One region of the Rhizobium sp. BK008 genome, then DNA from elsewhere that is predicted to be linked to it. Evidence: predicted binding sites of a transcription regulator. Region 1 holds the regulator's gene; each other region holds the start of a gene.

The links. The regulator LexA, encoded in region 1, represses DNA repair genes until DNA is damaged. The targets are predictions, from matches to a motif close to TGTTCNNNNTGTGTTCNG.
Region 2: a site for LexA is predicted at 5,169-5,186, ahead of dnaE (DNA polymerase III subunit alpha). Genes of this name have one in related genera too.
Region 3: a site for LexA is predicted at 5,448-5,465, ahead of FHT69_RS25985 (ATP-dependent helicase). Genes of this name have one in related genera too.
Region 4: a site for LexA is predicted at 5,189-5,206, ahead of FHT69_RS19950 (PA0069 family radical SAM protein). Genes of this name have one in related genera too.

The regions. Positions count from the first base shown of each region.
Region 1 covers NZ_JACIFK010000001.1:1,638,431-1,645,972, forward strand. The annotation lists gene FHT69_RS07945 (FtsB family cell division protein) at 1-200, opposite strand, end outside; gene eno (phosphopyruvate hydratase) at 337-1,611, opposite strand; gene kdsA (3-deoxy-8-phosphooctulonate synthase) at 1,834-2,679, opposite strand; gene FHT69_RS07960 (VOC family protein) at 2,676-3,572, opposite strand; gene lexA (transcriptional repressor LexA) at 3,770-4,489, shown strand; gene FHT69_RS07970 (ComEC/Rec2 family competence protein) at 4,470-6,902, opposite strand; gene gltA (citrate synthase) at 7,193-7,542, shown strand, end outside.
Region 2 covers NZ_JACIFK010000001.1:2,014,457-2,021,998, reverse strand. The annotation lists gene mce (methylmalonyl-CoA epimerase) at 1-128, shown strand, start outside; gene FHT69_RS09940 (DUF1467 family protein) at 242-517, shown strand; gene FHT69_RS09935 (hypothetical protein) at 957-1,109, opposite strand; gene proS (proline--tRNA ligase) at 1,108-2,430, shown strand; gene FHT69_RS09925 (lipoprotein-releasing ABC transporter permease subunit) at 2,446-3,750, shown strand; gene FHT69_RS09920 (ABC transporter ATP-binding protein) at 3,765-4,448, shown strand; gene FHT69_RS09915 (DUF5680 domain-containing protein) at 4,457-4,921, opposite strand; gene dnaE (DNA polymerase III subunit alpha) at 5,423-7,542, shown strand, end outside.
Region 3 covers NZ_JACIFK010000007.1:381,531-389,072, reverse strand. The annotation lists gene hisD (histidinol dehydrogenase) at 1-1,067, opposite strand, end outside; gene FHT69_RS26025 (DUF2948 family protein) at 1,186-1,617, opposite strand; gene murA (UDP-N-acetylglucosamine 1-carboxyvinyltransferase) at 1,713-3,005, opposite strand; gene FHT69_RS26015 (hypothetical protein) at 3,113-3,307, opposite strand; tRNA gene FHT69_RS26010 (tRNA-Thr) at 3,461-3,535, shown strand; gene FHT69_RS26005 (DUF982 domain-containing protein) at 3,851-4,093, shown strand; gene FHT69_RS26000 (hypothetical protein) at 4,387-4,647, opposite strand; gene FHT69_RS25995 (BON domain-containing protein) at 4,743-5,003, opposite strand; gene FHT69_RS25990 (hypothetical protein) at 5,130-5,405, shown strand; gene FHT69_RS25985 (ATP-dependent helicase) at 5,513-7,542, shown strand, end outside.
Region 4 covers NZ_JACIFK010000004.1:421,477-429,018, reverse strand. The annotation lists gene FHT69_RS19980 (AtpZ/AtpI family protein) at 193-531, shown strand; gene FHT69_RS19975 (F0F1 ATP synthase subunit A) at 594-1,346, shown strand; gene FHT69_RS19970 (F0F1 ATP synthase subunit C) at 1,414-1,641, shown strand; gene FHT69_RS19965 (F0F1 ATP synthase subunit B) at 1,719-2,342, shown strand; gene FHT69_RS19960 (F0F1 ATP synthase subunit B) at 2,346-2,837, shown strand; gene FHT69_RS19955 (ribonuclease HII) at 2,997-3,686, opposite strand; gene FHT69_RS19950 (PA0069 family radical SAM protein) at 3,963-5,120, opposite strand; gene FHT69_RS19945 (glycosyltransferase family 2 protein) at 5,260-5,778, shown strand; gene FHT69_RS19940 (hypothetical protein) at 5,967-6,281, shown strand; gene moaB (molybdenum cofactor biosynthesis protein B) at 6,304-6,855, opposite strand; gene FHT69_RS19930 (4-(cytidine 5'-diphospho)-2-C-methyl-D-erythritol kinase) at 6,855-7,542, opposite strand, start outside.

The DNA of each region.
Region 1 (7,542 bases):
TTTTCCAGATGTTCGCGCTTCGTCTTCAAGACTGCAAGCTCTTTTTCACGCGCGACACGCTGGTGCTCGAACGCTTCCGTCGCGCGCAGGCCGTAATCGCCGTGAATGCAGTGATAACCGAAATAGGAAAGGAAGGCGACCGTCATGGCCGGAATGACGAAGCGGCCGAGCTTTCTCTTCTTATGATGCTTTGTCCACATACACGCATGCTCTTGAACGCATTACCAATTCGCTCAATCTACAGCGCAGAGATTAACCGTTCGTTGACTCTAAAAAAGAGCAACAAAAAACCCGCGCCGGAGAGGCGCGGGTCGAACCGTTGAAAATCAGATGCGATCAGCCGCGAATGATCGAGCGGCCGGCATACTGGGCCTGAGGACCGAGGCCTTCTTCGATACGGATCAGCTGGTTGTACTTGGCAAGACGGTCGGAACGCGACAGCGAGCCGGTCTTGATCTGACCGCAGTTGGTGGCGACCGCGAGATCGGCGATGGTCGAATCTTCCGTTTCGCCGGAGCGGTGAGACATGACGGCGGTATAGGCTGCCTTGTGCGCCGTGTTGACGGCGTCGAGGGTTTCGGTCAGCGAGCCGATCTGGTTGACCTTGACGAGGATCGAGTTGGCGACACCCATGCGGATGCCATCGCGAAGGCGGGCAGAGTTGGTGACGAAGAGATCGTCGCCGACGAGCTGGGTCTTCTTGCCGGTCAGGTCGGTCAGCGTCTTCCAGCCATCCCAGTCGTCCTCAGCCATGCCGTCCTCGATCGAGATGATCGGGTACTTGGCGGCGAGTTCGGCCAGATATTCGGCCATGGCGCCCGATTCGAGCGTGCGGCCTTCCCCTTCGAGAACATATTTGCCGTCCTTGAAGAATTCCGTCGAGGCGCAATCGAGGCCGAGGTAGATGTCCTCACCCGGCTTGTAGCCGGCTTTTTCGACCGACTTGACGATGAAGTCGAGGGCTTCGGAAGCGCTCTTCAGGCCCGGTGCGAAACCGCCTTCGTCGCCGACATTGGTGTTGTGGCCCTGTGCGGCAAGTTCCTTGCGGAGCGTATGGAAGACTTCCGAACCCATGCGCACGGCTTCGGCGATCGTATCGGCGCCGACCGGCAGGATCATGAATTCCTGGAAATCGATCGGGTTGTCGGCATGGGCGCCGCCGTTGATGATGTTCATCATCGGCACCGGCAGCAGGCTGGCGGAAGCGCCGCCGACATAACGGTAGAGCGGCAGGCCGGAGGCCTGGGCGGCAGCCTTGGCGACGGCGAGCGACACGCCGAGGATGGCGTTGGCGCCGAGGCGCGACTTGTTCGGCGTGCCGTCCAGCTCGATCATGATGTTGTCGATCTGGATCTGGTTTTCGGCGTCGATGCCGCCGATCGCATCGAAGATCTCGGTGTTGGCGGCATCGACCGCCTTCTGGACGCCCTTGCCGAGGTAGCGCTTGCCGCCGTCGCGCAGTTCGACCGCCTCATGCGCGCCCGTCGAGGCGCCCGAGGGAACAGCCGCGCGGCCCATGCTGCCGTCTTCGAGATAGACATCGACTTCGACGGTGGGATTGCCACGGCTATCGAGAATCTCGCGGGCGATGATATCGGTGATTGCAGTCATGGGTTCTTCCTGCTCAGTGGGTGATAAGTCGTTCGAAACCTGTCTTAATCGAAGGCGAGCAAATTACAATGCCGCAATTGCCAGCCTTCGAACCAGCGTTCCGATGTGGACGAAAGCGCGTCGCGATCTCTAACATTCGCTTGGTCCGCGCTTTGCTCTTTGGTTTTGCGCGACATGCTTATAGCGCGATCATGTCAGACTGTTGAACGTCAAGCTGGGTAATCAGGCCTTGGCGACCGCATCGAAGGCAAGCAGCTTTTCGAGGAGCCGCGGCATGTCCTTGAGATAGACCATGTTCGGTCCGTCGGAAGGCGCATTGTCGGGGTCCTGATGGGTTTCGAGGAAGACGCCGGCAATGCCGGTCGCCACCGCTGCGCGCGCCAGCGTTTCAACGAATTCCCGCTGGCCGCCCGAGGAATCGCCCTGCCCGCCCGGCTGCGCCACGGAATGGGTGGCGTCGAAAACAACGGGAGCACCCATCGACGCCATGATCGGCAGCGAACGCATGTCGGAAACCAGCGTGTTGTAGCCAAACGAGGCGCCGCGCTCGCACAGCAGCACGTTCGGATTGCCGCTGGCGTTAAGCTTCTTCAGGACGTTTTTCATATCCCAGGGAGCGAGGAACTGGCCCTTCTTGACATTGACGACGCGGCCGGTATTGGCGGCGGCGATGAGAAGATCGGTCTGGCGGCAAAGGAAGGCCGGGATCTGCAGGACATCGACGGTCTTTGCCACCTCGGCGCATTGTTCGGCGGTATGAACGTCGGTCAGGACGGGAAAGCCGAATTCCTTCTTGAGGTCGGCAAAGATCTCCATGCCCTTTTCAATGCCGATGCCGCGTTCGGCCGAAAGCGAAGTGCGGTTCGCCTTGTCGAAGGAGCTCTTGTAGACGAGGCCGATGCCGAGCTTTCCGCAAAGCTCCTTCAGCGTGCCGGCCACCATGAAGGCGTGGTCGCGGCTCTCCATCTGGCAAGGGCCGGCAATCAGCGACAGGCGGCCGGTGTTGGAAAAGGTGACCTGGCCCTGGCCCTCGCCGATCTTGACTTGGGAATTCGTATCTGTGCTCATCGTGTTTCCTCGAAGGCGAAAAGCGTGCCCTGCCCGGGCGCGGGCTTCACCAGAATGCGATTGTTCTTGCGCGTATATGTCACCCCGTTAGCAGCCAAATGCGCTTCTGTCACGGCAAGATCGGCGACAGCGAAGAGAATCGCCCGGCCGCGCAGGCCGCGGTCGGCGTATGGGACAGCGACCTCGAAATAGGCCTCCAAACCCTCCGGCGTCATCAGGCTGATTTTCACATTCGACGCCGCGATCTTGACGCCGAAACCGGTGTTCTCGACTGCCGATTGCGCGCTGGCAAGACTGACGAAGGCGGCGAAGGCAGCCGCATCGGGCGCGCAAAGCACCACCTCGGCAATGCCGGTGACGCCATTGGCATGCGCCTCCAGCGCGCCGCGGTCGGCCGGCAGCGGATTGACGCGCTCGACGGTGAAGAGAAAGAGATCGGGCGCGCGCAGGTCGCCGGCAAAGGCCAGCCTGAAGCCGGCAATGCTCTCAGAACCATCCGGCATCGTCATCGGCCGGCTGAACGCCAGCATCTCGCCGGCGCTCGCTCCGTCGCCGACGAAATTCCGATGATCGATATCGGCATCCTCGCTGCCGAAGGCCACCGCCGAAAGCCCTTCCTCGCCGCAGCGGAATCGGAAGGCGCGGTTGCGGGCGGTGAAGACATTGCCTTGCCGCGCCGATGCTTCACTTTCCCTAACGCTCGCAATCCCGAGCGGCTCCAGATAGGTCTTATCGGCAAAAAAGACGCAGGCATTCTCCGTTCCGAAGGGATGACGCGCATCGGCGGCAACGGTAAAGCCCAGCTTGCCGAGCCTCTCGCGCGCCAGATCGATATTGACGACCGGCAGCACGACATGATCCAGCGGGCGTGGTTTGGCGGAATGCTCGTTCATGGTATCCCCTCTCCTCACACGGCAGAGATGTGCGACAGTGCCGCGCAAGGCAAGACTTGTCGGCCAATCCGGCGAATGAAAATAAAAATCTCAACGAGTTGGCGCCAAGTTTTACGGAAATTTAGCTACTTGCGGAACACATATGGAACATATAGTGTCTGTTCTGGATTTGTTTCAATCACGAGGTCACAACGTCGATGCTCACGCGCAAACAACAGGAGCTTCTCCTCTTCATTCATGAGCGCATGAAGGAATCCGGCGTTCCGCCGTCTTTCGACGAAATGAAGGACGCCCTGGATCTCGCTTCGAAGTCCGGGATTCACCGGCTGATTACTGCGCTCGAGGAGCGTGGCTTCATTCGCCGCCTACCGAACCGGGCCCGCGCACTCGAGGTCATCAAGCTTCCGGAGGCCTATAGCCCCAGCATCCAGCCCCGGCGCGGCTTTTCGCCGAGCGTCATTGAGGGCAGCCTGGGCAAGCCCCAGCCGGTCGCCACTCCCGCTCCTGCAAAACCCGTCGCCGACAATGGCAACTCAGTCTCCGTGCCGGTCATGGGCCGGATCGCCGCCGGCGTTCCGATCTCGGCAATCCAGAACAACACCCACGACATCGTCGTTCCGGCCGATATGCTCGGCTCCGGTGAACACTACGCGCTGGAGGTCAAGGGTGATTCGATGATCGACGCCGGCATTTTCGACGGCGACACCGTGATCATCCGCAATGGCAGCACCGCAAGCCCTGGCGACATCGTCGTTGCTCTCGTCGACGACGAAGAAGCGACGCTCAAACGCTTCCGCCGCAAGGGCGCCTCGATCGCGCTGGAAGCGGCCAACCCGGCTTACGAGACCCGGATCTTCGGGCCAGACCGCGTCAAGGTGCAGGGCAAACTCGTCGGCCTTATTCGCCGCTATCACTGACACCCTGCAGGCCGGTTTCGACAAAGCTGTTGCTGCGCCAGTCATAGGCGCGATGGCGGATCCATGGCCGCCACAGATCATCGAATGCGGTTGTGACCTCCATGCCGGCCTCCGCGAACCGCAGCTCGACGGAACCGGTCCGGCGCAACGTCTCGCCGGTGAAGAGCGTCGCGCCTGAGCGGCAGCTGTTGAAACGCAGGCGGACCGACGTTACCACGATATCGGCCGCATCGCAGGCCGGAGCGAGATAGGCGGCATTGTCGATGACGGCGACCACATGACCGTTGCCAAGCCTTGATATGCACCAGGCCTTCTTGACGCAGGAAAAGCGGTTTGCGTCACCGCCGGCTGCAGCCGCCCGCATCGCCGCCCTCGCTTCGTTCTGCTGATCGCGGGAGAGCTTGACGCGGCGGTCCTCTCCCGCTGGCGGGACAGCAGGACCATCCAGCATCTTCGGCGGGTCATGCGCCGGCAGGACCAGCGCGCGCTGCCATTGGTCGAAGATGAAATCCGGCGGGTTTTCACGGTTGGAGGCCATTGCCGCCGCCTCGACGACCGCGACGAGACTGCCATCTTCCGAAATCACCAGATCCGGCGGCCGGGGAACCGGCAGAAGCAGCAGGATGAGCGTTGCGACTGACATGATCGACGTGCCCATATGGCGCAGCCGAGTGCGGAGCAGCGTCAGCAGCAGGAAGCCTGCCACGGCGACCGCGAAATACCAGGCGGGCAAGCGGCCGATGCCGATGTCGCCACCCCAGCCGGACACGGTCTTGGCGACGGCGATCACCAGATCGAGGCCGAATCCGACAATCTTCCAAGGCAAAACGTCCAGACCGAAAGGCATGAGCAGCATCGCCAGCAACCCGGCCGGCATGATGATGAAGGAGATGATCGGCATCGTCGCGAGGTTTGCCGGCAGGCCGTAGGCGGTCAGGCGATGAAAATGCTCGATCGAAAACAGTGCGGTGGAGAAACCGCCGATCAGCGAGGTCAGGAAGACACCGCCGAAGAACCCCGCAACCGCGACGAAAGGCCTGACGATCGGCAGCTTCAGGAAGGCATTCTCGCGGACGCGCCGATCCTTCCACAGCTGATAGCCCGACACGAGCGCCAAGGTTGCGGCAAAGGACATCTGGAAGCTCGGCCCCAGGACTTCGGAGGGCGAAATGACGAGGATGACGAGCGCGGAGAGAGCGACATTGCGCAGGCTGATCGACGGCCGGTCAAAGAAGACGGCAATCAGCATGATGGCCATCATGATGAAGGCGCGTTCGGCCGAGACCGCGAAGCCGGAGATCAGGAAATAGGCCGTGACGGCGATGAGCGCGCCGGCGGCGGCGATCTTCTTCGTCGGATAGGCCTGGGCGACGCCGGGAAAGAGGCTGAGCAGCATCCGGAAGCCGACGAAGAAGATGCCGGCCGACAGCGCCATGTTGAGTCCTGAGATGGCGATGATATGCGCCAGACCGGACTGGCGCAGCGCCTCCGTGGTCGCATTCGAGATGGCGCGCCGTTCGTCCGTCACCAGAGCAGCGGCAAAAGCGCCGGTGTCGCCGGGCAGAATCGATCGGATGCGGTCGCCGATGCCGCTGCGCAGCCGGTAAAGCCATTCGAGCAGGGCTTCCGCCGTCGATCTGGCAGCCTGCGGGCCTGCCTGCAAATCGACTTTCGTCGGCGCGCCGTAGAAGAAACCATTGGCGCCGATGCCATCGAAATGGGCCCCGAAAGAGAAGTCGTTGAGCTCTGGAAGTGCTGGGCCTGACGGTGGTGTCAGCCGAGCCCTGCCGGTGATGATGTCACCGATCTCGAAAGGCGCGTCGGCGCCGCGGGCGATCGCGGTTATCCGTTCCGGCGGCCGCTTCACCTGCGGCGCCTCGGTGCCGGTGACGGCCAGAATGTAGCGCCACCGGCCGCGACCATCGCCTTCGCGCCGTTCGACACGGCCGGTCACCGTCGTCGTCACGGCGGAGTCGAGGATCACGGTCGAAGCCCGCCAGCTTTCGAACTCCGCCGAGACCATGCCACCGGCCATAAGTGCAAGCGCCAGCAGGACGGTCCGCAATGCCGCCCGCATACGGCTGGCGATCAGAACCGCGGTCGTAAGCACCAACAGGCAGAGCAGCGGTGCAATGACCGGAAAATCCGATGCTCCAAGAAACCAGAAGACTGATCCGGCGCCGAGGAAGACCGGCGAGAATAGCAGCAGGCGGCCATGATCCGCCTCCTCGCCCAGCATGCGCCTGCCGGCACGCAGCGATTGCGAGGCCAAAGCCGGCAGGCGATGGCGCAACGGTGTCGCCGACTGCGTCCTTGCCGGCCGCGACACCACGGCAGGGGGAGAAAAACCGGAGGTATCGGCAAGGCCGGCGCCTGCTTCCGGCCGCAATTCGACTGTCGTCAATTCCTGCATCCGCCGCCCAAGCTCACCCGCCAAGGCGGCCAGAATGCAACCTCCCATCAAATCCGGCAAGAATAATCGATTGAAATATGAGGGAAAATCGCGAGTGCCAAAAGACCAGTCGAATCATCAGCTTCCGATATGCACGCGGCTCATCGCTGCAGTGCCTAAAAGGTGATACCGCAATGCACAAAATGCCGTCACGGTAACTTGGCATTAGCTTCGCGATCATATAGCTATCGGTGAGGACGCTTAACCCCTATGGCGCTTTTAAGGCGCCACCGCCATTTCGGAGGATCAGCATGACGGATCAAAGCGCTACAATAAAAATCGGTGACAAATCTGTCGACCTTGCCGTCAAGAGCGGCACGATCGGCCCGAGCGTCATCGATATCGGTGCCCTCTACAAGAACACGGCTTCCTTCACGTACGATCCGGGTTTTACCTCGACCGCATCCTGTGAATCGAAAATCACCTACATCGACGGCGACGAAGGTGTTCTGCTGCATCGCGGCTATCCGATCGAGCAGCTCGCCGAGCATGGCGACTTCCTGGAAGTCTGCTACCTGCTTCTCTACGGCGAACTGCCGACCACCGCGCAGAAGAAGGATTTCGATTATCGCGTCACGCACCACACCATGGTGCATGAGCA
Region 2 (7,542 bases), 380 kb from region 1:
GGCTGGTCGAGGCGGGTGCCAGAGTGCTCGGCGATATCAAGCCGAAGACCGGCGCGCATGGCAAGCCGGTGCTCTTTCTGCATCCCAAGGATTTCTTTGGCACGCTGATCGAGCTTGAACAGGCCTGACCCCTGCTGCGGCAGAGTGACCCGAAGGCGACTAAACGCCTCGCTCGCTTTGAGTTGCTCGCCATTCCGCCGTATAAGGACGCGATATCAGCGCGACATCAACGGGACCGATAATGCTCGAGATCTTTCTTCAGGGATTTGCCGTCTACTTCATCATCTGGTGGATGACGCTTTTCGCCGTTCTGCCGATCGGCCTGCGCACCCAGGCGGAAGACAATGATGTCGTGCTCGGCACCGTTCCGAGTGCGCCCGCCCGGTTTCGCGCCGCTTTCGTCTTTTCGCTGACGACGCTGATTTCGGCTGTGATCTACGGCCTCTGGTACGTTTGCGACACCTATTTCGGTTGGGGCTTCGACGCCCTGCCGCAACTCGGTCCCAGCTTCTATTGAAGTGTGGCTTTTGCTCAAACTTTGAGCATATGCAAATCTATTGAAAAGCGAATTTCGTCATACCGGCGTCATGCTGTTGCGGCACAGAGCTGACGTAACGGAATGAGGATCATCCCCTACGGAAGCTGCGAGTTTCGTGGATGAGGTGGGGAGCCGAAAAGCCAAAAAAAAACAAGGCTAGAAGCCTTGTTTTAAGTATCGCGTGATCTGTAACCGTTGCCGGGGCTGCGACGAGCGCGCCTAAGATCTGATCCTCCCAAGACTTGACCGCGAATTCGGCAAGAATTTATCCTTCCTGCCTGTTTTGTGAGCTAAAGCTAGCTCAAACATTGGGCTTTGTCATCAGCTTTTTTTGCATTTTTGCTACACTCTAGCAAAATTTTTCTGTTGACAAGATTTTCGTTCAAGTCCTTATAAACACGCGCTTTTTCTGGCCCGTTCATTTTGCGGGTGCGAACATGCGCTTCCGGGAGGTTGCCAACATCCGTTGCGGGTTTCCTTCCTGCCGCGAAGCGGCTATGAACGCTCCCACATCAACAATTGCCTTCGATTCCGCTTGCTGCGGGATCTCAACTGCTTCGGAATCCGCCATGCGTCTGTCTCGCTTTTTCATGCCCATCCTCAAGGAAAATCCCAAGGAGGCGGAAATCGTCTCCCACCGGCTGATGCTGCGCGCCGGCATGATCCGTCAGCAGTCGCAGGGCATCTATTCCTGGCTGCCGCTCGGCAAGCGCGTGCTCGACAAGGTCAACGCCATTATCCGCGACGAGCAGAACCGCGCGGGCGCCATCGAGCTGTCGATGCCGACGCTGCAATCGGCCGAACTCTGGCAGGAAAGCGGCCGCTATGACGCCTACGGCAAGGAGATGCTGCGCATCAAGGACCGCCAGGATCGGCCGATGCTTTACGGCCCCACCAACGAGGAGATGGTAACGGATATTTTCCGCTCTTCCGTCAAATCCTACAAGGACCTGCCGCTCAATCTCTATCACATCCAGCTGAAATTCCGCGACGAGATCCGTCCGCGCTTCGGCACCATGCGCTCGCGCGAATTCATGATGAAGGACGCCTATTCCTTCGATCTGACGCGCGAAGGGGCGGAGCATTCCTACAATAAGATGTTCGCCGCCTATCTCAGAACCTTCGATCGGTTGGGCCTGCGCGCCATTCCGATGCGCGCCGACACCGGCCCGATCGGCGGCAATCTCAGCCATGAGTTCATCATCCTCGCCGACACCGGCGAATCCGAAGTCTTCTGCCACAAGGATTTCGTCGGTTTCGATATTCCCGGCGAACACACCGATTTCGACAGCGTCGAGGGCCTGCAGGCGATCTTCGACAAGTGGACCTCGCTCTATGCGGCGACCTCGGAAATGCACGATGAGGCGGCTTTCAACGCCGTTCCCGAAGGCGACCGGCTTTCGGCGCGTGGTATCGAGGTCGGCCACATCTTCTATTTCGGCACCAAATATTCCGAGCCGATGGGCGCAAAAGTGCAGGGACCGGACGGCAAGGAACACTTCGTCCACATGGGTTCCTATGGTATCGGGCCGACACGCCTTGTTCCCGCCATCATCGAAGCATCGCATGACGACAACGGAATCATCTGGCCGGCATCGGTCGCGCCCTTCGATGTCGTGGTGATCAACATGAAGGCGGGCGATCAGGCCTGCGACGATACCTGCGAGCTGATCTATGCCGCGCTGAGCAAGGCCGGCAAGGATGTGCTCTACGACGATACCGACGATCGGGCCGGTACGAAATTCGCGACCGCCGACCTGATCGGCGTGCCCGTCCAGATCATCGCCGGCCCGCGCGCGGTCGCCAACGGCGAAGTTGAAGTGAAGGACCGCAAGACCGGCGCCCGCGAAACGATGACCATCGAAGCGGCGATCAACCGGTTCGTGGCTTAAGGAAACGGAGGCGAAATGGCAGAGGCAGCAGTGGACCGGAGTTCAAAATCCGGCTTGGGTCCGGCTGGCAAGCCATTTTCCACCTTCGAACGCCTCGTGGCGTGGCGTTATCTGCGCGCCCGCCGCAAGGAGGCCTTCATCTCGGTAATCGCCGGCTTCTCCTTCGTCGGCATCATGCTGGGCGTTGCGACGTTGATCATCGTCATGGCCGTTATGAACGGCTTCCGCACCGAGCTCGTTTCGCGCATTCTCGGCATTAACGGCCACATGATCGTCCAGCCGGTCGACGGCCCCTTCACCGATTATCCCGCTCTCAGCGGCAAGCTCGCCGCCGTACCCGGCGTCAAGATGGCGCTGCCCTTGGTGGAGGGCCAGGTGCTCGCTTCCGCCCAGGCCGGTGGCAGCACCGGCGCGCTGGTGCGCGGCGCCCGCGCCGACGACCTGACCAAGCTCAAGACGATCTCCGACAACATCAAATCCGGCGATATGGTCGGCTATGCCTCCGGCGACGGTGTGCTGATCGGCACCCGCATGGCCGACCAGCTCGGTCTGCGCGTCGGCGATCTCATTACGCTGACGTCGCCAGATGGTGACATCACGCCGATGGGCGTCAGCCCGCGCATCAAGTCCTACAAGATCTCAGGCCTCTTCGAGATCGGCATGTCGGAATATGACTCCTCGATCATCTTCATGCCGCTCGAGGAAGCGCAGCTCTATTTCAACGCCGAGGGGCTGGTGCAGTCGATCGAGCTCTTCGTCGACAATCCGGACGATATCGACGATCTCAGGCCCAAGGTGGAGGAGGCGGCCGGCCGCCAGATCGCCATTACCGACTGGCGCCAGCGCAACCAGACCTTCTTCTCCGCACTCCAGGTCGAGCGCAACGTCATGTTCATGATCTTGACGCTGATCGTGCTTGTCGCGGCGCTGAATATCATTTCCGGCCTCATCATGCTGGTGAAGGACAAGGGCAGCGATATCGCCATTCTGCGCACCATGGGCGCCACCGCCGGTGCGATCATGCGCATCTTCTTCATGACCGGGGCAGCGATCGGCATCGTCGGCACTATTGCCGGCGTTCTGCTCGGCGTTCTCGTCTGCGTCAACATCGAATCTGTCCGCCAGTTCTTCTCCTGGATATCAGGCACCGTACTCTTCAATCCGCAGGTCTATTTCCTCAGCCAGCTGCCGGCCGAAATGGATCTCAGCGAAACGATCTCGATCGTCGTCATGGCGCTGACGCTGTCCTTCATTGCGACCATTTTCCCCGCCTGGCGTGCCTCAAAGCTCGATCCGGTGCAGGCCCTGCGCTACGAATAAGGAATGCCGCCTTCATGAAACGCAACGTCGTTCTCAAGCTTACCGGCGTCGAGCGCCATTACGGGCAGGGCGATACGCTGCTCCCGATCCTGAAGGGCGCAGATTTTTCGATATCGAAAGGCGAAATCGTCGCTCTCGTCGCCCCTTCCGGCACCGGCAAATCGACGCTGCTGCATGTCGCCGGCCTCCTGGAGCATCCGGACGGCGGTGAAGTCAACATCAATGGCCATGCCTGTGACGGCCTGAGCGACGATAAACGTACCGCGATCCGCCGCAGCGAAATCGGGTTCGTCTACCAGTTCCACCACCTGCTGCCGGAATTCTCGGCGCTCGAAAACATCATGATGCCGCAGCTGATCGCCGGGCTTTCCTGGAAGGAAGCCGGAGAGCGGGCCGGCCAGCTTCTCGATTATATGCGCATCGGCCATCGTGGTTCGCACCGCCCGGGCGAGCTTTCCGGAGGCGAGCAGCAGCGCGTTGCGATCGCCCGCGCCGTCGCCAATGCGCCGACCCTGCTTCTTGCCGATGAGCCGACCGGCAATCTCGACCCGGAAACGGCAAGCTACGTCTTCGACGCGCTGGAAGCGCTGGTGCGCCAGTCCGGCCTTGCCGCCCTGATCGCCACCCACAATCACGAGCTTGCCCGCCGCATGGATCGGCGCGTCACGATCTCCGACGGCAAGATCGTTGATTTCTGAGGCTGTGCTCAGGGGATGACCAGCCCGCCGCGATAATCGAGCGCATAGGCCTTCTGGCCGTCGACCATGATGCATTCATGGCCGGTGAACCGCGCACAGCCGCCTTCGCTGCTATCGATATAGCGGCCGAACGGATGATCGAATTCCATGCCGTCCAGAAACCGGCCCTCTCGATACATCGCCGAAAGTGCAGCCTTGATCACCGCTCCGGCTGCTGTGCCGTCGATGAGCTCAGGCGCAATGACGCAGCCGAAATAATTCATCGCCCAGGCGGGCTCTCCGGCAAACCACACCACTTCCTGCCCGGCGAAATCGGTGCCGCCGAAATAGCTGTCGAGATAGCGCCAGTCACCGCGTTCGTAACCGATATCGTGGGAACCCGGCCGGCACGGCGCGCGCGGCACGCCGCCCCCGACATAGGTCGCAGCCTTCGCCTCCACGATGAATTCATTCAGCATCGCAATGTCGAGCATGTCGTTCTCCCTTCGGCCCGATGCTGGCAAATAGGTCGCGACATGTAAAGAACAAAAAGAGAACTTCTGGTGGAGTAAGCGCATCACTTTGAGGGGAAGGCGGCCGCCCGAACACGATGTCTGGTCTGTGGGGGCGGGGCAAGGGCATGGCGGCCCCAGATCACAACAAGTGCCAGTTCGTGCGATTCGCCGCGCGCATCCGGGATTTTCCACACGCAAGAAAGAAGGAAAAGATTCCTGTTGACAACGGAACATACATGGAACAAATTGAAAACATAACGAGTAAAGGAGAGCCCGATGACTGACATGATCCGTGATATCGCAGCATTTACCTCCATCGCAATGTTCGTTGCCAGCTTCTCGCTCATCGTGATGGCGATCTAAAGTTTTCAGGGGACCGCATGGCAATCATGCGGTCCGGAGGCGGGACTTCTTCTGGACATCATCGCCCTCTATGCCGACAATGCGTCCGATTCATTCGGGTGATTGGGAAGGCATGTCATGGCGGATACGGCAAAGGGTTCAACGGGTGAGGCGACCGGCGGCACGCCGGGTTTCATCCACCTGAGGGTCCATTCCGCCTATTCGCTTCTCGAGGGCGCTCTGCCGCTGAAGAAGATCCTCTACAAGGCGACCGGCGACAGCCAGCCGGCGATTGCGATCACCGACACCAACAATCTGTTCGTCGCCCTCGAATTCTCCCAGAAGGCGATGGACGAGGGCCTGCAGCCGATCATCGGCTGTCAGGTCTCGATCGACATGGGAGATGGGTTGGAAACGGAAAAGCGCGGCGGCCAGCAAGCCCTGGTCAAGCTGCCGTCGATCGTTCTTCTCGCCGCGACCGATGCCGGCTACGAACGGCTCGTCGATCTCGTCAGCCGGGCCTATCTCGGCGGCGAAAGCAACCAGGCCGTTCATATCAAAGCCTCCTGGTTGGAAGAGGCCGGCACGGAAGGGCTGATCGCATTGACCGGCGCCCCGACCGGCCCGGTCGACATGGCGATCAGGGAAGGACATCCCGCCCAGGCGGAGGCCCGACTGCTCTTGCTGAAGCGTCTCTTCGGCGACAGGCTCTATGTCGAGCTGCAGCGCCACGGCACCTACGACAAGCGGCACGAGCAGAAGATTGTCGGGCTTGCCTATGCCCACGACCTGCCGCTGGTTGCGACCAACGAGGCCTTCTTTCCGACGCGCGACGATTACGACGCCCATGATGCGCTGATGGCGGTCGCGCACAACGCCATCGTCTCCGACGACAGCCGCTTTCGCCTGACGCCCGATCACTATCTGAAGAGCCGGGCCGAGATGGCCAAGCTCTTCGCAGACCTGCCGGAAGCGCTGGAAAATACCATCGAGATCGCCAGGCGCTGCTCCTTCGTGCTGAAGACCAGAAAGCCGATCCTGCCGCGCTTCACCGGTGCGACCGACGATGCCGAGGAGGCCGAACGCGCCGAGGCGAGCGAGCTGCGCCGCCAGGCGGTCGAAGGGCTGGACATGCGGCTGGCCACGCTCGGCATGTCGCCGGGTTACGAGGAGAAGGATTATCGCGAGCGGCTGGATTTCGAGCTCAGCGTTATCGAACGCATGCGGTTTCCCGGCTACTTCCTGATCGTTGCCGACTTCATCAAATGGGCCAAGCAGCATGACATTCCCGTCGGTCCCGGCCGCGGCTCGGGCGCCGGTTCGCTGGTCGCCTATGCCTTGACGATCACCGACGTCGATCCCTTGCGTTTTTCGCTGCTCTTCGAGCGCTTCCTCAATCCCGAACGCGTCTCGATGCCGGACTTCGACATCGACTTCTGCCAGGACCGCCGCGAAGAGGTGATCCGCTACGTCCAGGCCAAGTATGGCCGCGAGCAGGTGGCGCAGATCATCACCTTCGGTTCGCTGCAGGCGCGCGCCGCCCTTCGCGACGTCGGCCGCGTGCTGGAAATGCCTTACGGCCAGGTCGACAAGATCTGCAAACTGGTGCCGAACAACCCGGCCAATCCGACCCCGCTGTCCAAAGCGATCGAAGAGGAGCCGAAGCTGCAGGAGGAGGCGGCTAAGGAACCGGTTGTCGCGCGCCTGCTCGATATCGCCCAGAAGATCGAGGGACTTTACCGCCACGCCTCGACCCATGCCGCCGGCATCGTCATCGGCGACCGCCCGCTTTCCAAGCTGGTGCCGATGTATCGCGATCCGCGCTCCGATATGCCGGTCACCCAGTTCAACATGAAATGGGTCGAGCAGGCCGGCCTGGTCAAGTTCGACTTCCTCGGTCTGAAGACGCTGACGGTGCTGAAGGTCGCTGTCGATTTCGTCGCCAAGCTCGGCATCAAGGTCGATCTCGCGGCCATTCCTCTCGACGACAAGAAGACCTACGAGATGCTGTCGCGCGGTGAAACGGTCGGCGTGTTCCAGGTGGAAAGTGCCGGCATGCGCAAGGCGCTGATCGGCATGAAGCCGGACTGCATCGAGGACATCATCGCGCTGGTGGCGCTCTATCGTCCGGGCCCGATGGAGAACATCCCGACCTACAATGCCCGCAAGCACGGTGACGAAGAGCTGGAATCGATCCATCCGATGATCGACCACCTGCTCAAGGAAACGCAAGGCGTCATCGTCTACCAGGAGCAGGT
Region 3 (7,542 bases), on a different contig from region 1:
GGCGTATGGGCGCCGATGAAGATCGCGCCGGCATTGCGGATGCCATCGAGCAGCCGGTCCGGATCGGCGACGGCGAGCTCCAGATGCTCGGCGGCGATACGGTTGGCCAGCGGAATGGAATCCTTCAGATCGGCGACCAGGATGACCGCGCCGAAATCGCGCCAGCTCGCCGCCGCCGTCTCGGCGCGGTTCAGCGTCTTCAGCTGGCGTTCGACCGCCTGTTCCACCGCCTTGCCGAACGCGGCATCGTCGGTGATCAGGATCGCCTGGGCGCTGACGTCGTGTTCGGCCTGCGCCAGGAGGTCGGCAGCGATCCAATCCGGATTGTTGTCCTTGTCGGCAATGACCAGCACCTCGGAGGGGCCGGCGATCATATCGATGCCGACGGTGCCGAAGACATGGCGCTTGGCGGCAGCGACATAGGCATTGCCGGGGCCGGTGATCTTGGCGACCGGGGCGATCGTCTCGGTGCCATAGGCAAGAGCCGCGATCGCCTGGGCGCCGCCGACACGATAAATCTCGGTGACGCCGACGAGCTTGGCGGCGGCAAGCACAGCCGGATTGACGGCGCCGCCGGTGGCGGGAACGGCGATGACGATGCGATCGACGCCGGCGACCTTGGCCGGCACGGCGTTCATCAGCACCGAGCTCGGATAACTCGCCGTGCCGCCCGGGACATAGAGCCCGACCGCTTCGATCGCCGTCCAGCGCGAGCCGAGGCCGACGCCCATGTCGTCCTCGTAGATATCGTCCTTCGGCAGCTGCCGGCGATGATGGGATTCGATGCGCAGTGCCGCAAGCTTCAGCGCGCCCAGCACTTCCGAAGGCACCGCCTCGACGGCGGCGTCGATCTCCTCTGGTGTGACGCGCATCGGCACGGTGGCGAAATCGATGCCGTCGAATTTCAGCGAATATTCGGCGAGCGCCACGTCGCCGCGGGCTCTGACATCATCGATGATGGCGCGAACGACGGTGTTCACATCCTCGGAGATTTCACGCTTGGTCGTCAGAAAGGCGGCAAAATGCTGCTCGAAACCTTCCGATGCCTGATCCAGCCAGATTGCCAAGGCCGATATTCCCTCTCAACTCGAAACTGCGATATTCAAACTTCAGGCGTCAAGCACTGAAGCTCTTTTTCTGCATGCCGTTATCCCGGAACCACTGCACACTTCCGGGCGACATGCACTAGCGGTGACGCGGCTTGGAAGAGGCCTCCCAGGCGCCGCCGATATCGGCCATCTGGACCTCGATGCATTCGACATCGAGCGCGATCGAGGCCGTGCCGGACAGCGACAGCTCGACGGTGCCATCCGGCCCCTCGCCTTTCGGTTCGAATCGCAGCGCCAGCAGTGACAGCACCTCGTCGCGTTTGCCACGATCGATGCCGAGCGACCGGACGGCCAGCACGCGCTTGAAGACCAGGGCAGCACGGCGGCGCTCGAAACCCCGGCGCTTGCGCTCGGCACCTTCCCAGACGAAACGATTGACGGCAAGCGCGAACTGCGCGTCGCGCGGCGACCAGTCGATGTCTCCGACCTTGAAGACACTGTCCTGCATATGCGCGGAAACGACCGCAAGGTCCTCGTCATCGAGCGCAACAAGCTTCAGGTCGGTCATTCAGCCTCATCCCCCGCGGGCACCGCCGGAATGGCGATGCGTCAGAAGGGAAATAAGATGCCGCAGCGGATTACGCAACCGGGATAAGGGCGCGTTTACTCGCTGATGCGCTCGACGATGGCGCCACAGCGGGTCAGTTTCTCCTCGAGCCGCTCGAAACCGCGATCGAGGTGGTAGACGCGCGACACCGTGGTTTCGCCCTCGGCGGCAAGGCCGGCGATGACGAGCGAAACCGAGGCACGCAGGTCGGTCGCCATGACGGGCGCGCCGCGCAGGCGCTGGACACCTTCGATCTTCGCCGTCTGGCCGGAGAGCGAAATCCTGGCGCCGAGGCGGGCAAGCTCCTGCACATGCATGAAGCGGTTTTCGAAGATGGTCTCGGTGACGTGCGAGACGCCGGAAGAACGGGTCATCAGCGCCATGAACTGCGCCTGCAGATCGGTGGGGAAGCCGGGGAAGGGATCGGTGACGATATCGACCGGCTTGATGCCGGCGCCGTTGCGCTTGATGCGCATGCCGTTGTTGGTCGACGAGATCTCCGCGCCGGCCCGGCGCAGCGTTTCCACCGCGGTCTCGAGCAGCGCCACATCGGTATTTTCGAGCACGACGTCGCCGCCGGTCATGGCGACGGCCATGGCATAGGTGCCGGTCTCGATGCGGTCCGGCAGGACGCGGTGACGGGCGCCGGAGAGCGAGGTGACGCCCTCGATGGTGATCGTCGCAGTCCCCGCGCCCGTGATCTTGGCGCCCATGGCGTTCAGGCAGTTGGCGAGATCGGCCACTTCGGGCTCGCGGGCGGCATTGCCGATAACCGTCGTGCCGCGGGCAAGCGTTGCCGCCATCATCATCACATGGGTGGCGCCGACGGAGACCTTCGGGAAGGTGTAGCGCGCGCCGATCAGGCCGCCGGCCGGCGCCTTGGCGTTGATATAACCGGCATCGATGTCCATCGTCGCGCCGAGCGCCGTCAGACCCTCGATGAAGAGATCGACGGGGCGGGTGCCGATGGCGCAGCCGCCCGGCAGCGACACGCGGCAATGGCCTTCGCGCGCGAGCAGCGGGCCGATGACCCAGAAGGAGGCGCGCATCTTCGAGACCAGCTCATAAGAGGCTGTCGTATCGACGATGGTGCGGCAGGTGAAATGGATCGTGCGGGCGTAGGAATCTTCCTGGCGCTCGCGGCGGCCGTTGACGGCGACATCGACGCCATGATTGCCGAGGATGCGCATCAAGAGTTCGACATCGGCCAGATGCGGCACGTTTTCGAGCGTCAGCGTATCGCTGGTCAGAAGCGAGGCGATCATCAGCGGCAGTGCGGCATTCTTGGCGCCGGAAATCGGAATGATGCCATTCAGCTCATTACCGCCGACGATTCTGATACGATCCATGTGCGCTTACGGGCCGCGCCCGCCTTTCCTGAAAGTTCTGCCTTGGAATAAGGAGTGGAGTGTTTAGGGGATTTCTGACGACGCTTCAATTCGTCCGGGACGGAACATTACGATTCGTCCATTTTTGCGGCGGGCAGTCCATTTGTTTCGTCGGCCTGGCCCGAACGGCGGGCGCGCACCTGCTGTTTGCGTCGCCCCAGATTTTCCCTGAGCTTTTCAGCGGCGCGCTCGCGACGCAGTTTCGCCTGTGCCTCGATTGCCTCTTTGCGGCTCTGCTGGCCGGTTTCGGTCTTGTCGTTCATGCCAAAAGGATTAGCCGAATTCGCGCGGATCCAAAAGGCCCTTGCATGGCAATCCACGCGAAGTTGGAATTTGCTGCTTGCGCTTGCCGTCAAGCTGTGGCAATAGCCGCCCCGTTCCCGCGATTGAGCCCCGGCTCGCGCGGATCTGGTCCTGCTGCCGTAGCTCAGTGGTAGAGCACACCCTTGGTAAGGGTGAGGTCGGTGGTTCAATCCCACTCGGCAGCACCAGTTTTCTTTCAGTATTAGGAATCATTTTGCTCACTCGGCGAGGCCGGCCCCTCATCCGACTGCCGCCACCTTCTCCCCGTAAACGGGGCGAAGGGACCCGGCCGCACGCTCTCCGTTTCACCAACCTCTCGCAGGGCAGCCATCTGACGAGAGCCGGGAAGGCCATGCAGGCTGACATTTCGTCTCATCAGCAATAATCGATTCACCATTGTTGACCGCAAAAATCGCGCTAGAATGCCTATCATAGCGGAGTCTCCCCGGAGGAACTGGGAGATACTGCACGTCGTTTCTGTCGACAATCGTGGAGGAGTATCGATGGCAACTGAAAGATGGAACAGCCCGGTCAAGGTCGGTTTCGAAGGTGCCGATGCGCGAACGGTCAATGGTCCGTTCGATGCGTTGAAGTGCCTGGCGGATCTCTGGCCGAGTATGCGCGGGCTTCGTTACATCAAGGCCCGCAGCACCTGCCGGGCAGCGCTCGACGGGCGCAAGAGCGTGGAAGAGGCAAGAGCCGAGTTTCTGGCGGCAGCCGAAGAGGCGAAGCTGAAGCTGCATTGAACCGGCGCAAAATCCTTTTTGAAAATCGATTTCGATTTTCGGGGTTATGCGCTGCACTTCGCTCAGGATTTCCGGCCGTTCCCGGCGTTTCGGTAAACGGAACGTGCCGGAACGGAACAATGTTTTAATTTTGCTTAACCCTGCATCGAACTCGCGCCGGGTTTTGGTGCAACAGGCGTTGCGCCTGGTACAGGTGTCTTCATAGAAGATACCCAGCCATCATGATGATGGTTAGAGGCTCGTACCCTCTGCGGAGACGCAGGCGAGCCTCGTCCGAGCAAGTCCTCATGTTTTCAGCAGTCCGCGCCGCCCTCGTCCTCGACCTCGACATAACCGACGCCGATGATCGTACCGTCCGCCGCGCGGATGAAGGAAGGGAGATAGTGTGGCTCTGCCGGCTGGCAGGCGACGGCGCCGGTATATTCGTTGAGGGCGATCTGGTCCTTCGGCAAAGCGGAATAATTTGTGCCGGTTTCCAGCGAGGCATGGGCGGAGCCGGCAAGGACACCGCCTGTTATCACGGTCATTGCGGAGATGCGAAGAAGCGACTGCATGAGGTTCTCCAGCGTTTGGGTCCGGCCTTTCAACCCGCGGGAGGGCATTTTGGTTCCCGTCATGCGCCGCAAGACATGGAGGGCACGCGGGCCGGCTAGCGTCGTAGCAGGCGTCCGCGCACATAACCTCGGCCGACGATGCCCTCGGCGACCTCGACGGCCCGCTCGACATCACTCCGCCGGCGCACGAAACCTTCCAGGACGACATAGGCGCCCGATATGCTGACGATGATGTCCGCCGCTTCGATATCGCCGGCAGCATGAAGGGCGCTTTCCACCGAAGCGCGCGTCGCCGCATCGCTGTGGCCCTGCCGGCGGGACTCCTCATGGTCGGTGAATGCTGGAAATCCGAGCACCGTGACCGTCTCCTGATGTTGGTAGATATCAGTTAACGCCGCGGCGAGGCATTTCGTTGCGGCCGGGTGGCCAGCCCTTGGCGAAAGACGTGGCGATTTCCATATCTGGCTGCAGTCGAAAGAGGGATGAAGACGATGAAAGCGCTTCTATCAGCCTTGTTGACCGCGGCCTTGCTTGCCGGCTGCTCCTCGGCCGATAGCCCGGCGCTGGAGCCCATTCCCGGCAGCATTACCTATGGCGGCCAGCCGCGAACGAAGCTCACCAAATCGCCGGTCGGCAGCGCCGTCCATCACCAATTCTACAACGGGACGGGCCAGCGGGTGGAGGAAACCTATATTCTCCAGCCGGATCGCAGCCTGAAACTGGTGCGGCGCGTGGTCGGCCCGGATTTCCCCGATTGAGGCGTGCTCGACGTAGCGCGGCGCTTGACAGCGGGGGCAATCGCGAACATTCAAGGAACATCTAATCTTTCCCCAGTGATTCTGCGGGAGCCCGACCGGACGGCTGGATGTACCTCGAAAAGCTCAATCCGCAGCAGCGCATGGCCGTCGAGCACGGCACGCTCACCGACGGCAGCCATATTGCCGGGCCGCTGCTGGTCATTGCCGGCGCCGGCTCCGGCAAGACGAATACGCTGGCGCATCGGGTCGCCCATCTGATCGTCAAGGGCGCCGATCCCCGCCGCATCCTGCTGATGACCTTCTCGCGCCGGGCAGCCGCCGAGATGGCGCGGCGCGTCGAGCGCATCTGCCGCGATGTGCTTGGTGCCAATGCCGGCGTCATGGCCGACGCGCTTTCCTGGTCGGGTACCTTCCACGGCATCGGCGCGCGGCTGTTGCGCGATTACGCCCAGCAGATCGGCCTCGATCCGGATTTCACCATCCACGACCGCGAAGACAGTGCCGACCTGATGAACCTGATCCGGCACGACCTCGGCTTCTCCAAGACGGAAAGCCGCTTTCCGACGAAGGGCACCTGTCTTGCCATCTATTCCCGGGCGGTGAATTCGGAAACCGCGCTCGATCTCGTGCTGCGCGACGCCTTTCCCTGGTGCGCGGCGTGGGAGAAACAGCTGCGCGAACTTTTCGCCTGTTATGTCGAGTCCAAGCAGAGCCAGAACGTGCTCGACTACGACGACCTGCTGCTCTACTGGGCGCAGATGGTCGGCGAGACTGTCATTGCCGAGGATATCGGCAGCCGCTTCGACCATGTGCTGGTCGACGAATATCAGGACACCAACCGGCTGCAGGCCTCGATCCTCATGGCGCTGAAACCCGGTGGCCAGGGGCTGACCGTCGTCGGCGACGATGCGCAGTCGATCTATTCCTTCCGTGCCGCGACGGTGCGCAATATCCTCGATTTTCCAGCCGCCTTCAGCCCGGCCGCCGATATCGTCACGCTCGACCGCAACTACCGCTCGACGCAGCCGATCCTTGCGGCCGCCAACGCTGTCATCGATCTTGCCTCGGAGCGCTTCACCAAGAATCTCTGGACCGAGCGGCAATCGTCCGAGCGGCCGCGCCTGGTGACGGTGCGCGACGAGGCCGAGCAGGCGCGCTACGTTGCCGACATGGTGCTCGACAACCGCGAAGAAGGTCTCAAGCTCAAGCAGCAGGCCGTGCTGTTCCGCGCCTCGCATCACAGCGGGCCGCTTGAGGTCGAGTTGACCCGGCGCAACATTCCCTTCGTCAAGTTCGGAGGGCTGAAGTTTCTCGACAGCGCGCATGTCAAGGATATGCTGGCTGCGCTGCGCTTCGCGCAGAACCCGCGCGACCGGGTGGCGGGCTTCCGGCTGATGCAGATCCTGCCGGGCGTCGGGCCGTCGACGGCGCAGAAGGCGCTCGACCTGATGGCCGAGGATGCCAGCCCGTTATCCGCGCTTGCCGCCATGCCGGCCCCGCCGCGCTCCGGCGAGGACTGGACTGATTTCGTTTCGATGCTGCAGGAGCTGAAGACCGGCAAGGCCGGCTGGCCGGCGGAAATCGGTCTGGCGCGGCAATGGTACGTGCCGCATCTGGAACGGCTGCATGAGGACGCCGCGACGCGCCAGGCCGATCTGCTGCAGCTCGAGCAGATCGCCAGCGGTTATGCCTCACGCGAGCGTTTTCTAACCGAACTCACCCTCGATCCGCCGGATGCGACCAGCGACCAGGCGGGCGTGCCGCTCCTCGATGACGACTACCTCATCCTGTCGACCATCCACTCCGCCAAGGGCCAGGAATGGACGCGGGTCTTCATGCTGAACGTCGTCGACGGCTGCATTCCGAGCGATCTCGCCGTCGGCGCCACCGCCGAAATCGAGGAGGAGCGCCGGCTGCTCTATGTGGCGATGACGCGCGCCCGGGATGGCCTCGACCTCGTCGTGCCGCAACGCTTCTTCACCTATGGGCAGAATTCGCAGGGCGACCGGCATGTCTATGCCTCACGCAGCCGCTTCATTCCCGCGACACTGCTGCAGTTCTTCGAGGCCTGCAGCTGGCCGCAGGTGAAATCGCAGACCGCCGCTCAAGCGCAGGCGCGGCAGGTGCGCATCGATGT
Region 4 (7,542 bases), on a different contig from region 1:
TGGCCTATCTCTTTGATTTGACGAATTTATTTTCTCGCTGGACAGAAGCTGTCTACGCCTTGACTATACCAATCCCTAAAACTATGTTGCGCGCGACTTCAGAACGGGCCGGAAGGGTCTCAACCTTCGTGTCCGGGGTCCGAATGACCGGGGTAGCGGGAGTGCGGGCGACGGGCAGACGAGGAGAGATCCATGGCGGACGACCGCGAGGAAAGTCTTGAAAAGCGCCGTGCGCAATTGGGAGCGAAACTCGCGACCAAGGGCGTCGAGACGGGAGAAGACGAGGCTAGGGAAGCCCGCGCCGAGGTAAGCCGCAAAGGTTATGCCCAGGCGATGAAGCTTTCCAGCGAGTTCATTTCCGCAATCGTCGTCGGTGCTCTGCTTGGCTATCTCCTCGACCGTTTTGTTGGCACGGCGCCTTGGGGTTTGATTGTTCTTCTGCTTCTCGGATTTTGTGCCGGCGTTCTGAACGTGCTGCGTTCTGCGGGGGTGGTGGCCCATCCCCTGGACGACAAGGGCGACAAGAAATAAGGACCGGTTCCGGTCCAGTGCAATGACCCCGCGTTCTGCGGGCCAAAGAGAGAGAACAAGCGGTGTCTAACGATCCGACTCATCAGTTCCTGATCCAGAAGATTGTGCCGATCGAAATCGGCGGAATTGATTTTTCGTTCACCAATGCATCGCTCTTCATGGCCGCTTCTGCTGCCGTTGCCGTAGGCTTCCTCTACTTCGCGACCTCGAACCGCGCCATCGTGCCGGGCCGCTCGCAGTCGGTCGCGGAAATGTCCTATGAGTTCATCGCCAACATGCTGAAGGAAGGCGCGGGCAAGCAGGGAATGAAGTTCTTCCCGCTGGTCTTTTCGCTCTTCACCTTCGTCCTGACGGCGAACCTGCTCGGCATGTTCCCGTATTTCTTCACGGTCACTAGCCAGATCATCGTCACCTTCGCGCTCGCGCTCCTGGTTATCGGCACGGTGCTCGTCTACGGCTTCTATAAGCACGGCTTCCACTTCCTGAATGTCTTCGTGCCGTCGGGCGTGCCGGGCGTTCTGCTGCCGCTTGTTGTCACGATCGAAATCATTTCGTTCCTGTCCCGTCCGATTTCACTCTCTGTTCGTCTTTTTGCGAACATGCTCGCCGGTCACATCACGCTGAAGGTGTTCGCAGGCTTCGTCGCCTCGCTTGGAGCCCTCGGTGCTGTCGGTGTCGGCGGAGCCGTTCTTCCCCTCATCATGACCGTCGCCCTGACCGGTCTCGAGTTCCTCGTCGCCTTCCTCCAGGCTTACGTCTTTGCGGTACTGACTTGCATGTACCTCAACGACGCAATCCATCCGGGCGGGCACTAAGGATAACGACATCGACGTCAAAGGGCGTCAGTCATTCGCCGCAACAACCATTTCAAAGGAGTTCAACATGGAAGCGGAAGCAGCAAAGTACATCGGTGCAGGCCTGGCTTGCTTTGGTATGGCCGGTACGGCTCTCGGCCTCGGCAATATCTTCGGCAGCTACCTCTCCGGCGCACTGCGCAATCCGTCTGCCGCTGACAGCCAGTTCGGCCGTCTGGTATTCGGCTTCGCCGTTACGGAAGCTCTGGGCATCTTCTCGCTGCTCGTCGCTCTCCTCCTCCTCTTCGCCGTCTGATATCGGCGAATAGATGGATCACGGCCTGCGACCGCAAGCCGTGATCCTTTGCATTTGCAGTCCACCTGGAGGTGAGCATGTTTTTTGTGACCCCGGCTTACGCTGAGGAAGCACCGGCGGCAGCGACGGGTACGGATGCGCATGCCGCTCCGGCCGCAGGCGAGGTCCATACCGAGACTGGTGTTGCCGAAGGCGAACACGCCCGCGGCCCTTTCCCGCCTTTCGATTCGACGACCTTCGCATCCCAGCTGCTCTGGCTGGTGATCACGTTCGGCGTCTTCTATTTGCTCATGCAAAAGGTCATCGCGCCGCGCATCGGGGCCATCCTCGATCAGCGTCACACGCGCATTTCCCAGGATCTGGAAGAAGCTGGCCGCCTGAAGGCGGAAGCCGACGCCGCCGTCCGGACCTATGAAGGTGAACTGGCCGCTGCGCGCGCCAAGTCCAACGCGATCGGCTCTGCCGCACGCGACGCCGCCAAGGCCAAAGCCGAAGAGGATCGCCGCGCTGTCGAGGCGAGCCTGTCGGAAAAGATCAAGGCTGCCGAAGTTCGTATTGGCGAGATCAAGGCCAAGGCCTTCGCCGACGTCGGCACCATTGCCGAGGAAACCGCGGCTGCCGTGGTCGATCAGTTGATCGGCGGCACCGTCGCCAAGGCCGATGTCGCTGCTGCCGTCGCAGCTGCCAAGAAGGAGGCTTGATCGATGGAATTTGCTTTTGACGCGACTTTCTTCGCCTTTGTCGGCCTCGTCCTCTTCCTGGCGCTGGTCGTTTACCTGAAGGTTCCGGGCATGATGGCACGGTCGCTCGACGACCGCGCCGACCAGATCCGCAACGAATTGGCCGAAGCCAAGCGTCTGCGCGAAGAGGCCCAGCACCTGCTCGCCGAATACCAGCGCAAGCGCAAGGAAGCGGAAGCCGAAGCGGCCCACATCGTTGCCGCCGCTGAGCGCGAAGCCGAAATGCTGACCACTGAGGCGAAGAAGAAGACGGAAGAATTCGTCGCCAACCGCACGGCGCTTTCCGAGCAGAAGATCAAGCAGGCCGAGGCCGAGGCGATGAAGGCGGTGCGTTCCGCTGCCGTCGATCTCGCAATCGCGGCCGCCGAAACCGTGCTTGCCAAGCAGGCCGATGCCAAGGTCCAGTCCGAGCTCTTCGGCAATGCCGTGAGCCAGGTCAAGACGCGGCTCAACTGAGCTGTATCGGAAAGATTGAGAGCGAAGGCCGGGCATGTCCCGGCCTTTTCTTTTGTTGACGACTCGGCCTCGTGCTGAGGGCGAGCCGCTGGTCTCGACCCATCCTTCGGACCGCCGTAAACGGGGCGAAGGGACGACCATGCCGCGACCTCTCCGTTCCTACTCGGAAATCAGCTCGTCCATCTCGGGACCATCCTCGACCTTGCGCAACGGCCGGAAGCTCATCCGGTGCAGGGAGCAGGGGCCGTGTTTTTCGATGCCGGCGCGGTGCTGTGCGGTGCCGTAGCCCACATGCGCGGCAAAGCCGTAGTCTGGAAACACATGATGCGCGCGTGCCATCATCCGGTCGCGCGTCACCTTGGCGACGATCGAGGCCGCGGCGATCGAGACCGAGCGGGCATCGCCCTTGACCACCGCCTGTCCGGGGCAATCGAGGCCGGGCGGCACGTCGAGCCCGTCGGTCAGCACGTAGCTTGCCGGAATGGCGAGGCTGCAGATGGCGCGGCGCATGGCGTCGAGGCTAGCCTTGCGGATATCGGTCTCGTCGATGCGCGTCGAGCTGGAGGAGGCGATGGAGACGGTCGCGGTCGCCAGAATCTGCGCGAACAGTTCCTCGCGCCGTTGCGCCGAAAGCTGCTTGGAATCGTTCAGACCCTCGGGGATGCGTTTGGGATCGAGGATGACGGCAGCGGCGACCACGGGCCCGGCCAGCGGCCCGCGGCCTGCCTCGTCGGCGCCGGCAACCGGCCAGTGGCCGGCCCTGCGGGCTTTGAGCTCGAGTTTGAAATCCGGCACGAGCGGAACCGTGTCGAAAAGCAGGGGAGAATCGGGTGGCGTGCGAGGTTTCATGCGGCTGAACCTCGCACGCCAACCCGATTTCCCGCAAGTCCCCGGATCAGGGCGGCGGCCGGGGACCGGTCCGGCGGATGGTGGCGGTCAAGGCCATCCGCGGGAACTGCGCTCGGGGCTCGAAGACAGGGCGGTTCTATCGAGAAGCCGATGCGCAAGCTACAAGCAATTCCAGGAAAAGTGCGAAGCGGTTTTCCGTTCGGAATTGCGTAAAGGCCAGAGAGCAGTTCCCGGCAAAGCGCGAAGCGGTTTGCCTGAACTGCGTAAAACAAAAGGTCAAAGAAGCGACAGCTGGACGCCGCTGCCGTCGGGCGGCACGAACAGGTCGTCGCGCAGCGGCACGCTGCGTCGCGTCAGGCCGAAACGCCGGGCTGCCATCTCAAATCGCCTGGCGATCTGCCAGGCATAGGGACCGGCGCCCTTCATGCGCTTGCCGAATTCGGCATCGTAATCCTTGCCGCCGCGCATCGAGCGCACCAGCGACATCACATGCCGGTAACGATCGGGGTAATGTTGCAGCAGCCAATCACGAAACAGCGGGCTGACCTCGAGCGGCAGCCTAAGGATGACATAGCTCGCCTCGGCGGCGCCGGCAGCCTTGGCCGATTCGAGAATGCGCTCCAGCTCGTGATCGTTCAGCGCCGGGATCAGCGGGGCGGCCATCACAGCCGTCTGGATGCCGGCTTCGGCAAGGGTGTGGATCGTCTCCAGCCGCCGCGGCGGTGTTGCGGCCCGCGGCTCCATCGTCCGGGCAAGCTTGCGATCCAGCGTGGTCACGGAGATGCCGACGCGCACCAGGTTCTTGCTTGCCATCTCCCGCAGAATGTCGAGATCACGCAGGATCATCGCCGATTTGGTGACGATCGAGACTGGATGGTTTGCCTTGTTCAAGACCTCGAGGATGCCGCGCATGATGCGCCATTCCTTTTCGATCGGCTGATAGGGGTCGGTATTGGTGCCGATGGCGATCACCCGCACCTTGTAGCCGGGTTTGGCGAGCTCCCGCTCCAGCAACTTTGCCGCATCGGGCTTGGCAAACAGCTTCGTCTCGAAATCGAGCCCTGCGGAAAGCCCCATATAGGCATGCGTCGGCCGGGCGAAACAATAGATGCAGCCATGTTCGCAGCCGCGATAGGGATTGATCGAACGGTCGAAGGAAATATCCGGCGATTCGTTGCGGGTGATGGCCGTGCGCGGCTTCTCGACCTGCACTTCCGTCTTGAACGGCGGCAGTTCTTCCCATGTCTGCCAGCCATCGTCGAAGGTCTCCCGCTGCAGCGCTTCGAACCGCCCCGTCGGGTTCAATCCCGCCCCACGCCCGCGCCGCCGATCGACCTCGACCCTTAGACCCGAGGAAACGATCATCGCATCGGCAATATCTGCCGTATTGGCAGGCGCGAATGCGGCCTGCCCTGCCAGGGACTGCTCTCTCATCGGATTCTCCCGTGGCGGAAAGCCATCGCCTCCGCCCGTTTTGCTGATTAAATTCCTATCGGCAAAATGAGAACAATGCAAGAACAAAATGAGGAAAACGGCGCTGGCAAAAATTTGTGCGGCGCATTATAAACAGTCAATGTTGACGGTTGTTCTCGAATGTCAGGATCAGGAATCTGAACTGGCGCAGACTTTATCGGTCTTGGTGGCAGGCGCAGTGGAGGGGCTGGTGAGCGATGTGATCGTGCTCGATCACGGCTCTCGCGACGGCACCTCACGGGTGGCCGACGCTGCCGGCTGCCGCTTCCATTCGCAATGGGATATCAAGGACATCGTCCGCTCGGCGCGCGGCGAATGGCTGCTCTTCGTCGAGCCGGGCGCCAGACCGCAGGCGGGCTGGATCGATGAGATCGCCGAATATGTGGCGCTGAACAAGCTGCCGGCGCGCTTCACTGCGTCGAGGGGCTATCGTCGCCCGTTCTTCCAGCGTGTCGGCCGGGCCGTACCGCCGCTGGAACTCGGTTTCCTGGTGCCGAAAAAGCTGGCACTCGCCACCGCCAAAAGCGGCATGCGGCTTGCCGAATTCGTCAAGGGCCAGAAACCGCGGCGGCTGGCGAGCGAGCTCATTCCGTCCTGGGTCGCCCGCGCCGCACGGTAGTTGCCGCGATTCCCTCCCACGGCTCGGGCAAAAGATGGCGCCCAATAGGATTTCGCGCTATAATTCAAACATGGCGCCGTCGAAGCGCCGCGCTTCGCAACGGAATGGCCATGGAATGCCGGTGAACGGCAGAACAGGTCAGCGACAATCTCCTCTTCTGCCGGGTTCCCGGCGAAAGGAGGTGCGTCATGACACGCGGTATGATCTACGGCCTGCTGGCCGTCATATTGCCGATATTGGTGATCGCGCATCCGCATTCGGCAGCATCGCAGATGATGCGCAGTTGCGCAGGCCGACCCGAAATCGTCAATTTCCTGGACAAGAACTTCGCCGAAAAGCTCACGGCAGTCGGACTGATCAACCAGAACGCCATTCTTGAGGTCTATGCCGCCGAAAGCGGCACCTGGACCCTCATCGTCACGGATGTTCACGGCGTAAGCTGCATTCTGCTGTCGGGTGATAGCTGGGATACCATGCCCGTCCTGCCGGGCCTGGCCACATAGGAATGCCGCTCTTGCAGGCAGTCTACTTCGTCGCGCCGCGTTTCAGGTGCTCGTCAAGCCGCGGCATGATCTCGACGAAATTGCACGGCACGCTGCGGTAGTCGAGTTGGCCTTTCAGAATGCCGTCCCAGGCATCCCGGCAGGCGCCGGGCGAACCCGGCAGCGCGAAGATGAAGGTGGCATTGGCAACGCCTGCCGTGGCGCGCGACTGGATCGTCGCCGTGCCGATCTTCTCGTAGGAGATCCGGTGGAAGATGGCGGAAAAGCCGTCCATCCGCTTTTCGAACAAAGGCTCCAGCGCCTCGGGCGTCACGTCGCGGCCGGTAAAGCCGGTACCACCCGTGGTGATGACGACGTCTATGTCTTTGCTGTCAATCCAGGCCTTTACCCGGGAGGCAATCTCCGTGCGATCATCGGGCACGATGCCACGGTCGACCAGCCGGTGGCCCGCTTCGGTGATCCGCGCCGCCAGCGTGTCGCCTGACTTGTCCGTCTCCGGCGTGCGCGTGTCCGAGATCGTGAGAACCGCAATACCGACCGCGATGAAGGGCCGCTTTTCGTCCAGAGCTGCCATCACATGCCTCCCGAAACCGTTTCCGTCGCCTGGAAATACCAGTCGGGCCGCGCGTCGTGAAGAGCCGCCGCCGCATCTTCGGCGGCGGTCATGGTGGCAAAGATGCCGAAGCAGGTGGCGCCGGAACCGGACATGCGGGTCAACAGCGCGCCGCTGGCCTGCAGCATCGCCGATATCTCCGATATCTCCGCCACAAGCTCACGCGCCGGCGGTTCCAGATCGTTGCGGGCGGCACCGATCGCCGCGAGCCAGTCGGCAGTCCCGGGCACGCGCGGAGCCAGGCTCAAGGCCGGATTGTCCTTTGTCGCCAACCGGCGGAAAACTTCGGGCGTCGACACGCCCTTCAGCGGATTGGCAAGCACCATGGCAAAGGCCGGCAGATCGGGCACCGGTTCGATCTTTTCGCCGATGCCGCGGGCAATCAGCGGCCGGCTTTCCATGCACATCGGCACGTCGGCGCCGAGCTTCAGCGCCAGCATAGCAAGCGCGTCCTCGGGCAACCTCGTGCCCCAGAGGCGCATCAGCCCCCGCAAGGTCGCAGCTGCGTCGGCCGAGCCGCCGCCGATGCCGGAGGCGATCGGCAAATTCTTCTGGAGGTGGATATGCACAGGGAAGGCGAGGGCTCCGACCGTCTCGCGCAGGAGATCACGCGCCCTCAGCACGAGGTTGGTGCCGCCATCTTCGGCA